DNA from 3 places in the Neobacillus pocheonensis genome. Region 3 is predicted to be linked to each of the others. Evidence: riboswitches for the same ligand, from Rfam matches in the RefSeq annotation. Region 3 holds a riboswitch; each other region holds the start of a gene.
What was found. Region 3 has a riboswitch for S-adenosylmethionine ahead of ABES02_RS09770 (homoserine dehydrogenase). Riboswitches for the same ligand answer to the same signal wherever they lie in the genome.
Positions count from the first base shown of each region.

Region 1: linked by a shared signal. The riboswitch ahead of metK (methionine adenosyltransferase) and the one ahead of ABES02_RS09770 (homoserine dehydrogenase) in region 3 are both predicted to bind S-adenosylmethionine.
Region 2: linked by a shared signal. The riboswitch ahead of ABES02_RS22855 (YezD family protein) and the one ahead of ABES02_RS09770 (homoserine dehydrogenase) in region 3 are both predicted to bind S-adenosylmethionine.

Region 1 is NZ_JBCNAD010000006.1:69,152-73,593, reverse strand. It holds gene ABES02_RS02575 (alpha/beta hydrolase family protein) at 1-633, shown strand, start outside; gene ABES02_RS02570 (DUF2584 domain-containing protein) at 672-914, shown strand; gene pckA (phosphoenolpyruvate carboxykinase (ATP)) at 994-2,577, opposite strand; SAM riboswitch class I at 2,843-2,970, shown strand; gene metK (methionine adenosyltransferase) at 3,254-4,442, shown strand, end outside.
Region 2 is NZ_JBCNAD010000044.1:23,867-28,308, forward strand. It holds gene cysC (adenylyl-sulfate kinase) at 1-351, opposite strand, end outside; gene sat (sulfate adenylyltransferase) at 363-1,511, opposite strand; gene ABES02_RS22845 (inorganic phosphate transporter) at 1,517-2,647, opposite strand; gene ABES02_RS22850 (phosphoadenylyl-sulfate reductase) at 2,622-3,338, opposite strand; gene ABES02_RS22855 (YezD family protein) at 3,414-3,527, opposite strand; SAM riboswitch class I at 3,641-3,743, opposite strand; gene ABES02_RS22860 (MBL fold metallo-hydrolase) at 3,919-4,442, shown strand, end outside.
Region 3 is NZ_JBCNAD010000019.1:27,947-32,388, reverse strand. It holds gene ABES02_RS09785 (carbon-nitrogen hydrolase family protein) at 1-454, shown strand, start outside; gene ABES02_RS09780 (GNAT family N-acetyltransferase) at 469-1,131, shown strand; gene ABES02_RS09775 (GNAT family N-acetyltransferase) at 1,151-1,822, shown strand; SAM riboswitch class I at 1,902-2,010, shown strand; gene ABES02_RS09770 (homoserine dehydrogenase) at 2,084-3,322, shown strand; gene ABES02_RS09765 (DoxX family membrane protein) at 3,680-4,174, shown strand; gene ABES02_RS09760 (YfhD family protein) at 4,284-4,442, opposite strand, start outside.

The DNA.
Region 1 (4,442 bases), on a different contig from region 3:
TTACGTGGAGGAATTAAAAATGTCGGTAAGGTAAGGCCTTCCCGGATAGCCCAGTTTGCCGCAGAGGGGTTTATTGTTTTTGCTCCCTATTATCGTGGAAATCAAGGCGGTGAAGGCAATGAAGATTTTGCAGGAGATGACAGGGAGGATGCGTTCGCGGCGTTTTTGGTGTTAAAATCGTTTACGAAAGTCCGGGCTATCCATATTTTTGGTTTTTCACGCGGTGGTGTGATGGCACTTTTGACTGGAATACAGTTTCCAGAAGCAGCATCTATTGTTACGTGGGGCGGCGTTAGTGACATGGTCTTAACCTATCAGGAACGGAAGGATTTACGAAGAATGATGAAAAGGGTTATAGGCGGTACACCTGAAAAATTTCCGGAACGTTATCATGATAGGACCCCCCTTTACGCGCTTGATCACCTTGCTTCTCCAGTCCTCATTATTCATGGGGTTAAAGACCACAATGTGTCTGTTGAGCACGCTTACCGGCTGGAAAAAAGGCTTAGAGAATTAGACAAATCTGTAGATTGCTGGTACTTTGAGGAATTTACGCATTATTTTCCTCCGGTAATCAATCGAAAAGTCGTTGAAGATTTAACGAAGTGGATGAAATCCTATGGCAATAAATGATAAAATATGATTATTAAGAGCAGAGGAGCGGATTTTTGATGGGTATGCCTCTTGAATTAAATACGATGATTGTAACAAAGGGTAGAGAGAAACGCGTAGAAGAGAACTTATTTCTTTTAGAAAAAGAAGGTTTCAGACTTTATCCAATTGACATTCCTATTGATGTAAGAAAAACAATCGAAAGCGATTCAAACGGAACTGCGCTGATTAAAAAAGTAGAATGGCAAAAAAACACTACAACTATTACATATCAACTCGTTTCATTGAATTCCACGAACTAAGCGGGCAGGTTTTTACCTGCTTTTTTCTTTTTTTGAATTCGTAAAAAAGCCCTCATCAATTTGATAAGGGCTTTTCATATTAAGCGATGGGACCGCCTTTTGCTTCGATTTCAACGGCAACATTGGTAAATTTCTTAAAGTTCTCACGGAATTTACCGGCAAGCTCTTTTGCCTTTACTTCGTAATCATATGGATCAGCCCACGTTTTGTTCGGTTGAAGGACTTCATCAGGCACACCAGCAATATGAAGTGGAATGTTCAGACCAAAGATTTCATCTTTAACAGTTTCCACATGATTTAATTCACCCTCAAGGGCAGCCTGAACCATTGCACGAGTATAAGAAAGCTTCATACGGTTTCCGACGCCGTATTCTCCGCCTGTCCAGCCTGTATTTACTAAAAAGACATTCGCATTATGCTCAAGAATCTTTTCCCCAAGCATTTCCGCATAACGAGTTGCTGGGAGCGGTAAGAACGGCGCACCAAAGCAAGTAGAGAAGGTTGCTTGTGGTGAAGTGATTCCACGCTCAGTACCGGCAAGCTTGGATGTATACCCACTTAAGAAATGATACATTGCTTGTTCTTTTGTTAATTTTGAAATTGGAGGTAATACCCCAAAAGCATCTGCTGTTAAAAATACAATCGTATTTGGATGACCCGCAATGCTAGGCAGGATAATATTATCAATCGCCTGGATTGGATATGCTGCGCGTGTATTTTCAGTTAAAGTCCCATCATCATAATCCGGGATTCTTGATTCTTGATTGACTGTGACATTCTCTAACACAGTACCGAAACGGATGGCATCGAAAATTTGCGGTTCCTTTTCACGACTTAGGTTAATACATTTCGCATAACAACCGCCCTCAATATTAAAGACACCGTTTGAAGACCAGCCATGCTCATCATCGCCAATTAACTTACGATTAGGGTCAGCAGAAAGGGTTGTTTTTCCAGTTCCAGACAAACCAAAGAATAAAGCCACATCCCCTTCAAGTCCAACATTCGCTGAACAGTGCATTGAAAAAATATTGTTTTCAGGAAGTAGATAATTCATTACGGAAAAGATAGACTTTTTCATTTCACCGGCGTATTCTGTCCCACCGATTAAAACGATTCGTCGTTCAAATGAAATAATAATAAAAGTCTCAGAGCTTGTGCCATCTACTGCAGGATCTGCCTTGAAATTAGGGGCAGAAATAACGGTAAAGCCGGCTTCGTGTCCAAGCAGTTCTTCTTCCGTTGGACGAATGAACAGCTGGTGGGCAAATAAATTATGCCAAGCAAACTCATTTACCACTTGAATTGGCAGCTGAGATTTCTTATCAGCTCCAGCAAAGCCTTTGAATACAAAAAGCTCATTTTGTTTCTTTAAGTAATCTAATACCTTATAATATAGATTGGTAAATGCTTCTTCGGAAATTGATTGGTTGGAATTCCAATCGATTTTATCTTTCGTAGAACTTTCGACAACGATAAATTTATCCTGGGGAGACCGGCCTGTATACTTACCAGTTGAAACACGAACGGCACCAGTAGAAGTTAAAGTTCCTTCATTACGGCTTAGAATTTTTTCAACTAGCTGTGGAACAGATAATTGCGCTTGAACATTATTTTCTTTTAGTAATTCTTTTAATTCATTTGGAATATGAACAGAATTCATTTCATGTACCATCCTTTTAAATTAATTTTATAATGGCAATTTTTATATCGATTAGTATAACACATTTAAAACATTAGTCTATACTAATTGATGAAATAAAGTTGTATTTTATACATTATTCATGAAATGAGTAAAAAGCAATGCTAAAATGGATAAAAATTCCAAATATAACCATAATTTATTCTTTAATGATAGCGTAAGTTTTGAAAAAATTCATTGACATTGTTCGACAGTGTAGGGTATGATTTACCCTTGAACGGATACTCTCTTATCCCGAGCTGGTGGAGGGACAGGCCCTATGAAACCCAGCAACCTGCAAACGAAGAAGTAGATTGACCTTTTTCGGGCAAAGGTGCTAAACCTGAGGCAAGGCTTGACCTTGAACGATAAGAGTGAAAGGCACGCAAACATTTTGCATTCAACCTTTCCTCATGAGATGGAAGGTTTTTTTATATGCAAAAATATTTTCGTGTTACATTATCGCTTTTTCTTTATTCCATCGTGAGAATTTTTAGCCGGGTTTATTATTAAAACTATTGTTTTTTAATAAAATACCCGTGTTTATTTCATACTACTAAGGGAATGAGTTCCGTATCAACCCGAGGTTAAACGGCAAGGTATACATAGCCCCACACAGATAACCTCACTTTATTTCATTAATATAGGAGGAATTCAGATGTCAACAAAACGTCGTTTGTTCACTTCTGAATCAGTAACTGAAGGTCATCCTGATAAGATCTGTGACCAAATTTCTGATTCTATTTTAGATGCTATTTTAGCGAAGGATGCTAATGCGCGTGTTGCGGCTGAAACATCAGTAACAACAGGCTTAGTTCTAGTTGCAGGGGAAATCACAACTTCTACTTATGTAGATATTCCAAAAATTGTTCGTGAAACAGTTCGAGAAATTGGTTACACACGTGCAAAATACGGCTTTGATGCTGAAACTTGTGCGGTTTTAACTTCAATCGATGAACAGTCTCCTGATATCGCGATGGGGGTTGACCAAGCGCTTGAAGCTCGTGAAGGTTTAATGTCCGATGAGCAAATCGAAGCAATTGGTGCAGGAGACCAAGGTTTAATGTTTGGCTTTGCATGTAATGAAACAAAAGAGCTTATGCCTCTTCCAATTTCACTTGCACATAAGCTGGCACGCCGCTTAACAGAAGTTCGTAAAGAGGAACTTCTTCCTTACCTTCGTCCAGATGGTAAAACACAAGTAACAGTGGAATATGATGAGAACGATAAGCCAGTTCGCATTGATACGATTGTAATTTCTACTCAGCATCATCCTGAAGTTGCATTAGAGCAAATTCAACGCAACTTAAAAGAGTATGTTATCAATCCAGTAGTTCCACAAGAACTAATCGATGAAAACACGAAATACTTTATTAACCCAACAGGCCGTTTCGTAATCGGCGGACCACAAGGGGATGCCGGCTTAACAGGCCGCAAAATCATTGTTGATACTTACGGTGGTTATGCACGTCATGGCGGCGGTGCTTTCTCTGGTAAGGATCCAACAAAGGTTGACCGTTCTGCCGCTTATGCAGCACGTTATGTAGCAAAAAATATCGTTGCAGCAGGGCTTGCTGATAAGGTTGAAGTACAGCTTGCCTATGCAATCGGTGTGGCAAGACCAGTATCAATCTCTGTTGACACTTTTGGAACAGGGAAAGTAAGCGAAGACGTTTTGGTGGATCTAGTAAGTGCAAACTTTGACCTTCGCCCAGCTGGAATTATAAACATGTTAGAGCTTCGCCGACCAATCTATAAGCAAACAGCTGCTTATGGACACTTTGGCCGCACAGATGTTGATCTTCCATGGGAGCGCACTGATAAGGCTGAATCATTACGTGAGCAAG
Region 2 (4,442 bases), on a different contig from region 3:
TACCTGGTCACGATCAGAGCGGAATGGAGAAATAAAGGCCGTAGTAACAATTTTTCCACTATCCACAAACAGCTTAGCCACTTCTCCAATCCTGCGAATATTTTCCGTCCGGTCATGATCGGAAAAGCCAAGGTCTTTGTTTAGACCATGGCGGATGTTATCACCATCCAAAACATATTCGTTTATCCCTTGGCGGAATAATTCATTGGAGACAGCGTTAGCAATTGTCGACTTGCCAGAACCGGAGAGGCCAGTAAACCAAAGTGTACATCCTCCGTGTCCATTTTGTGCATTTCGATCAGTTTTGGTAATAGTTGTATCATGCCATGTGATATTCGTTGATTTATTCATCCTAGGACTCCTTAAACAGTTGTTTTTTCTCTCATGCCTTCGATTAATACTTCAACAACTTCTTTTCTACTGAAGGTTGACGGTGGAAGTTCCCCAGCGCGTAGCAATTCTCTAACCTTTGTACCAGAAAGAATGACACGATCTTCCGCTCCATGCGGGCAAGTTTTGTCAGAAGCCATACCATCACACTTTGTGCAGTAGAAGCTATGCTCAAAGAATAACGGTTTAATCCCTAGTTCTTCTTCTGTAAAGTTACTAAAAATGTGTTGAGCATCATATGTTCCATAATAATTGCCAACACCTGCATGGTCACGTCCGACGATAAAATGGGTGCATCCAAAGTTTTTGCGGGCAATCGCATGGAAAATTGCTTCCCTAGGGCCGGCATAACGCATTGCAGCAGGGTAAACCCCAAGCTGAACACGTTGTTTAGGATAATAGTTTTCTAGTAAAACACGGTAGCTTTTTAAGCGTACATCTGCTGGAACATCATCTGATTTTGTTTCACCAACTAGCGGATTAACAAACAGACCATCAACGGTTTCAAGAGCTGCTTTTTGAATATACTCATGAGCGCGGTGGATAGGGTTACGAGTTTGGAATCCAACGACCGTTTTCCAGCCCTTTTCTTCAAAAATCGCACGGGTTTGTTTTGGTTCAAACCAAACATCACCGAATACGCCTTTTTCAGGCTTTTTCACAAGGACAATTTCACCCGCAACATAAACAGGTCCTCTTTCAAATAAACGTTTTACTCCAGGATGAGCTAGTTCGTTTGTTTTGTATACTTCAAGTGCTTCTTTATCTAAATTTGGCTCATACCATTCTGAAACCGTAAGAACTCCATATACTTCGTTATTATTTATTAACTTAATTTCTTCCCCAGCAGTTAGAGTGCCAGCATATTCATATGATACAGGAAGCGTAACAGGAATTGACCAAATTGTACCGTCTGCCAATCGCATTCTGCTTACTACTGATTCATAATCCTCTTTCCCAAGAAAGCCTTTTAAAGGACTGAAAAGCCCAATCCCAATCAATTCAAGATCACTTAAGGCAATCGCATCAATTTCAAGTTCTTTTTCAATATTAGAAAAATCATAATAAGGATCAAATGCGTCTACAAGCTTTCCTCCGTGAGGCTTTGGTAAAAATGACATAGTTATCAACCTTTCTTCACTAGTTTAAATTCTTTTGTAATAGTTGTATCAGAAGCCCCACCAAGTGGAGAGGATCTTTTCATTAAAAACAATACACCAAAGACAGAGATTAACACGCCAACCATGACAATGATTGGATAAAAATTCTGAACAATGATTAATTGGATCAGGGTATAGGAAAGCACCATCGATAATACTGGCGATACCATCCAAACAGTAAGCAACTGAACGACAATATCCTTTTTTAGTACGGTTTTCCCATGCTTCGCAAACCCAATTCCAATAATCGATGACGTGGTGATTTGCGTTAGCGGTACCGGTATACCAAAAATCGACGCAGCTGTGACAATGCTTGCTCCTGTACCTGAAATCACACAGCCTTCTTCTAGCTTTAGAGTGGTAATTTTTTTACCATTCGTTTCAATTACTTTGTGACCGAGTAGGAAAGCGCCTAAGGCAACCGCCAAACCTCCCCAAAGCACACCGCTATCCGTTGACATTAACCCAGCTGCTACCAATGGGCCAACCGCATTGGCTACGTTGTTCATTCCGGCCGAGAATGCTTCGAACAATCCCATAATGACAACTATAACTGCTAAAATAGCCCCAGCTTTTGGCTTTTCAATAAAGAATTTAATAGGTTTCCATTTTAATAAGTAGGTTGCAATAATCGCAATCAGAAAAGCAGCAAATGGAGTTAAAAGCCAAAAGATGGCAATCCACAAAAGCTTTCCTGCGAAAACAGATTGGTAGACAATCCCTGCACCAACCACAGAACCAACTGCTACTTCACTGGTGGAAAGCGGGATCCCAAATGTATTTGCTAAAAACAACGACAACGCTGCCGAAGCCAAAACAATTAAGGCAATGGAATCTGTAAAGGTTTTGCTTGGAACAATCCCGCTGCCAATGGTTTTGACTACCTCTCCGCCGCCAAGCCAGGCGCCGAGAAAAACAGCGATTCCGCACAGGAGCAAGGCCAGCTGTTTTTTTACCACACCGGCACCGTATGAAATTCCCATAGACGCCGCCGCACCACTGGCACCGATATTCACTGCAAAAAACAATCCGATAGTAACAGCAACGACTGTAAGCGTTAGAACCCCCTCCTTATGATGAGTGTAAACCGCACTCAGTCTTACTACTTCCTGACCAGCGCCCTTCACGGGAATCACCGTTTGCACTTACAGCCTGGGTACAAGGGAAGCACCCGATACTTGGGTAATTACGGTCATGCAATTCGTTATATGGAAGGTCTTTCGCACGGATATAATCCCAAACTTCATCCCATGTCCAGTGAATTAACGGACAAATTTTGATATTTTGAAATTTGTCATCCTTGTTTAAAAATTGTGTATTTTGCCTCGTTGGTGACTGCTCGCGGCGAAGACCTGAAATCCAAGCTTCTTTTTGCGTCAGAGTTTCCCTAAGCGGAATTACTTTTCTAATTTGGCAGCATTGGTTTGGATCTCTTTTCCATAAGGCTGACCCATACTGTGCAGATTGTTCATCTAATGTAAGAGCAGGCTGTTTCTTTTCAATATTTAAAGTTGGGAAACGGGCCTGGATTTTATCGATGACATCATAGGTTTCTAAAAAATGCAGTCCCGTATCAAGAAAAACGATATGGGCATCCGGTTTCACTTGATGAATGATATCGATTAAAACAATTGCTTCGGCTCCAAAGCTGGAAGCATAAACAATTTTCTCTTCTGAATAATTGTTATAGGCCCACTCTAAAACACCGCGAGCTCCCTTTGTTTCATCTTCTATTGAAAATGAATCTGAAATCTGATTCCAATTTTCATAAGTAACTGTACTTGTCATAGCTTAAAAACCTCCTCTCAGTCTACAAAAAAAGCAGTCTTCCATCCATTTATGGTTGAGACCGCCTCTAGTTTTCTAGTCAGCGCGTTTATTTGATTGAAGACGTACTTTTTCATTTTTTTCAATTTGAATTACCTTGCCATCTTGAACCACTAGGGTGATGGAACCAAATTTTAAGGTGCCAAGCATTTGCTCAAGATGCGAAGCAATTTCTTGCCATTCTGATGGTTTCAGATAATTCGCCCCCCTTTTCACAAAAACGCCTCTCCCATCGAGGAAAGGCGTCTTTACATATGTAAAACACCTTATCTCCCAAAATGAATAACATTTTGCTGGAATTGGCACCTTTCAATCGCAGGTTGCCGGGCTTCAACGGGCCAGTCCCTCAGCCGCTCTAGATAAGCGATATTTGATTGTTGATGAGGTTAATCCTACTATACCAATAGGGATTAGTCAATATAATTAATTAAAATATTTTAACAATTTATTTTGTTTATACATTTGTAACAAGAATATTTACTGTACGCTGGGAAAAAACTACTCAAGAACCATTTATCAAATGACAAGGAGTTCATTTTTAATGGATAAAGAGTTATCTTATGGAGATGATTATAAATTCATTCCGGCTACCTCTATTGGCAGTGGAGTTGGGGTATCTGTTTTGCCAGATTTGTATTGTCACACCATTCAGATTGTTAATATTTGTTTAGTTGGCAATCCGGAATCCAAAGAGTTTGTATTGATTGATGCAGGTATGCCTGGTTCCTCTGATGAAATCATTTCGGTTACAGAGGAGCGTTTTGGTGCTGGAAGCAGACCAAAGGCGATTATTCTCACACACGGACATTTCGACCATGTCGGTGCGATTATTGAACTGGTGAATCATTGGCAAATCCCTGTATTTGCCCACGAATATGAATTACCCTACCTAACAGATAAGCAGAGTTATCCAGAACCAGATCCTACCGTTGAGGGAGGAATGGTTGCGAAAATGTCGCCTTTATTTCCAAATGAGCCAATCAATCTCGGAGCGAATGTTGAAAAGCTCCCTCCTGATGGAAGCGTTCCATATTTACCTGGTTTCCGCTGGATCCACACTCCTGG
Region 3 (4,442 bases):
TTCGTTTCAGATTTTTGAAACAAACAAAGGAAGAATTGCGCTCCTTACATGCTATGATATTGAGTTTCCAGAAATTGTCCGAATGGCTAAGGCTAAAGGCGCTGATGTCATTTTCTGTCCATCCTGCACGGATGATCGTCATGGCTTTCACCGGGTCCGTTATACGAGTCATGCACGGGCAATCGAAAACCAAGTATATGTCGTTTTAACCGGAACAGTTGGTTCCCTTCCAACAGTGGATTTTATGCGGGCTAATTTTGGCCAGGCAGTCATTATAACACCTAATGATATTCCTTTCCCGCCACGCGGCATTTTAGTGGAAGGGGAGATCAATGATGATATGGTCGTTACAGCCGACCTTGATTTAGCCCTTTTATACGAAGTACGTGAACGCGGGTCCGTTACAACCTGGCGGGACCGCAGAACCGATTTGTATACTGATTGGGAAAAATAAGGGATGTGATTGGTATGTACCGAAGTGAATTTTATGTTTTTGACCTAAATCAGCCTAAGCCAATCATCATTCGCAATTACACACAAGAGGATTTTGACCAGCTAATAGAGATTCAAGCAGAATGCTTTCCACCGCCTTTTCCATCAGAATTATGGTGGAATAAAGAGCAATTAACGAACCATGTTACTCTTTTTCCAGAAGGAGCTTTATGTGTAGAAATAGATGGAAAATTAGCCGGTTCACTTACCGGTCTTTGTGTGGATTTTGATCCGGATGAGTTGAATCACTCATGGGAGGAAATTACCGATCATGGGTACATTCAAAACCATAATTCAAATGGAAATTCCTTGTATATTGTCGATATAAGCGTTCGCCCAAATTACAGAAAACTTGGTCTTGGGAAGTTAATGATGCAGGCGATGTATCATGTTGTTATCGAAAAAGGCTATGATCGCCTTGTAGGTGGTGGACGGATGCCGGGTTATCACAAAGTGTCGCATCAAATGACTCCGGGAGAGTATTTAGCCGCTACCATTGGGGGAGAAATAAAGGACCCTGTCATTACGTTCCTGCTGCGCTGCGGCCGTGTGCCACTAGGGGTAGCAAAGAATTATCTCGATGATGAAGAATCCTGCAACAATGCAGTAATCATGGAATGGAAAAATCCATTCAAATAAATAAGGGGGAATATATGAAATGGAATATAAACGCATAACCAGCATTGACGACGCAAATTTTAAAAAGCTTCATGATTTAATGGGAAAAATTTTTCCGTCTGAAGAAGTTTTGGATTATGAACTTTGGAAAGAGCCATTAGAAGATCCTAGTATTCGTGTATATGTCGCTGTTGATAACGAGCAGGTAGTAGGAGCAACGGAATACCGCTATTACCCTGACTGGAATATTGCGATGACTGATTTCACTATTATCAGTAAACCGGGACTAAGTCTTGGACGCTTTTTAGCAAAGAATAGGCTGCAGGATTTACAAAAGCTTGCGAAGGATAACGGAAAAGAGCTATTTGGTATGTTCGCCGAAATTTATGATCCATACAGAGTAGCGGAGCACGAATTTGGAGGGGTAAGGGTCATGGATCCTTATGTTCGCAGGGAAGTCCTTTCCCATTTAGGCTATAAAAGACTAAATCTTTCTTATGTTCACCCTTCATGGGAAAATAATGGTGAAGCTGTTTCAGGACTGGATTTATGCTTTATGCCCACTAATGAAGAGCTTGATGAAGTGCCAGCTTCTCTAGTAAAAGATTTTCTAACTACCTACTATTCCGTGCTGCCAAATAAGCCGCAGGAATGGCTCAATATGATTGAAAAAATAAGTGCAATGGATACCATTGCGTTATTGCCGCTTTAATAAAAAAACTATTGACATTGACAGAAGATTCAGCTAACATTCTTTTTATATCTTGGTAAATTAATGAAAAATTATATATCTCTTATCCAGAGCGGCGGAGGGACATGGCCCGATGAAGCCCGGCAACCTTCAAGGAATTCCTTGAAAAGGTGCTAATTCCTGCAGGTTTTAAACCTGATAGATAAGAGGAGGATTCCGTGCCCTCTTCTTATGAAGAGGGCTTTTCGTATTTTCATACCATTTAAAGAAGGGGTGTAAAGAATGACTGTAGTAAAGGTGGCAATCTTAGGTTTTGGTACGGTTGGTGAAGGAGTTTATCGGACAATTCAATCTCACGCGGAAGAATTAGAGTCCGCTTTAGGTAAAAAGGTGGAAGTGGCGGCTGTTCTAATTAAAAATAAACAGAGAGAAAGAAACATTCATAAAGAAGTATTAGTAACAACAGACTTTGAAGAGATACTTCGCCTGCCAAAACTGGATATTGTAATTGAAGCGATTGTAAATAGGGAGCCAACCTTTACAATTTTGCAAAAAGCAATCGAGCGGGGCTGCCACATTATTACAGCCAATAAAGAAATGTTTGCACACCACGGAAAACAACTGATTGAGCTTGCAGAACAAAATAACGTCTCGGTAGGATTTGAGGCCACAGTTGCCGGAGGAATTCCGGTGATTCAAACGCTTAGACAACTTTTAAAGGTTAACCGCGTTCAGCAAATTCAAGGAATTCTAAATGGAACATCAAATTTCATTCTTACTGAAATGAGAGATAAGAAGTGGTCATTTGCAGAAGCCTTATTACAAGCACAAAAAAATGGCTATGCCGAAGCAGATCCAACCAATGATGTCGAGGGTTTTGATGCTTTTTACAAAACGATGATTCTCAGCCGAATTGCTTTTGGGGAAGAACCGAATTGGCAGGAGGTTGAACGTGAAGGGATTACATCCATCACAAGTGAATTAATCGGAGCAGCCGAAAAATTAGGCTTAAGATTTAAACATCTTGCAAGTATTAGTAAAGAAGGAAGTCAAATAAAGGGAACAGTTAAACCGGTACTTGTCGGGAATGAGAATCCTTTTTATCATGTAGAAGGCGTTGAGAATGCTGTTAGTCTTCATTCGGATATTGTTGGCAGAATCACCCTTCAGGGCCCTGGAGCAGGGATGTTTCCTACAGCAAGTGCGGTTATTGAAGATTTGGTTTACGTCAGCCAAAACGATGCAATAAAAAGAAGTTTCAAATCAACTGCATCAGCCGCTGTTGAGCAAAGTAAAGTGCAGCCAAAAGAGTTTTGGTTAGTAACTGGGCTGGCAAAAACTTATTCCAATCCTTCAATTACTTGGATTGATGAAGTCTCAAAAGGAGTATTTGTCATCAAGGCTTCAAAAAAGGATTTAGAGAAGCTAGTCAAACAACAAGAAACGATTTTTTATTTTTCAATCCTCGGCGAATATGAACCTGCCATTGCCTCAACGGAAGAAAAAGTATCTGCTTTATAAAAGAAACACTATAAGAGCATCTAAATAATTTGGATGCTCTTTTTTATCCACATTTTTATCCACATAAAAAGTACACTATTATAAGTGCTCCACATTGTTATTCACACTATCCACAACTCAGCGCTTTGGGTTCACATTCTTTTCATATTTCTAATATTAATATGTTAAAAAACTGTGAAAGTCGTTGTCATTTTTTATAGAGGAGCGTATATTAAAAGTGTAGAGAAGATAGTGAAAGAATTCACAAACTTACTCTACAAGAAACAGCTAGCTGAACCACCCCGAATTAAAAGGGGAAGTAAAAAATCATGATTAAACTTGTGAAGAATTTCGCAAGAAAAATAGGAGATGATTGTGATGAGATGGTTCAAAACCCCTCAAGCAGCAGTTGTATGGACAGTGATAAGAGTATGGCTTGGATTACAATGGATTGAGGCAGGCTATCATAAACTTACAGGTGGATTTGATGCAGGCGGCTTCCTTAAAGGAGCATTGGCAAATGCAACAGGGGAACATCCTGCAGTGCAAGCTTGGTACGCAGACTTTTTACAACAATTTGCAATCCCAAACGTTCATATCTTTAACGTATTAATTCCTTGGGGAGAAATGCTTGTCGGTGTAGGATTAATCGTGGGCTTAGCAACTATTCCAGCATTAATCGCCGGTGCATTCATGAACTTTAACTTTATGTTGGCAGGAACAACAAGCACAAACCCAATACTTTATACAGCAGCCATGATTCTTTTATTCGCTGGAACTGGTGCTTACTACTTCGGACTTGACCGATATGCTGCACCATTTATCAAAGGCTATTTCAAAAAAGGTAATGCCAAAAATGTTAACCTGAATTAGCTTTACCGAGTTCTAAAATATACCTCTCCTTTTGAGTTCAATGAATAAACTTATTTCCCCCTTTCATTATAGTAAAGAAGCAGGGCAAAACCTGCTTCTTTTTTAGGGATTATTTTCTATTTCGATTTTGAACTCGCTGGTTAGCAGCATTAGCTCGTGCTAATGCCTCGAGGTCAGCTCCATCAGCCATCTCTTTAGAAAACTCAACATCAATACCATCTGATTTCATGTTCTTTGGCACCTGTGGAAGTGAAGCCTTGTTTTTATC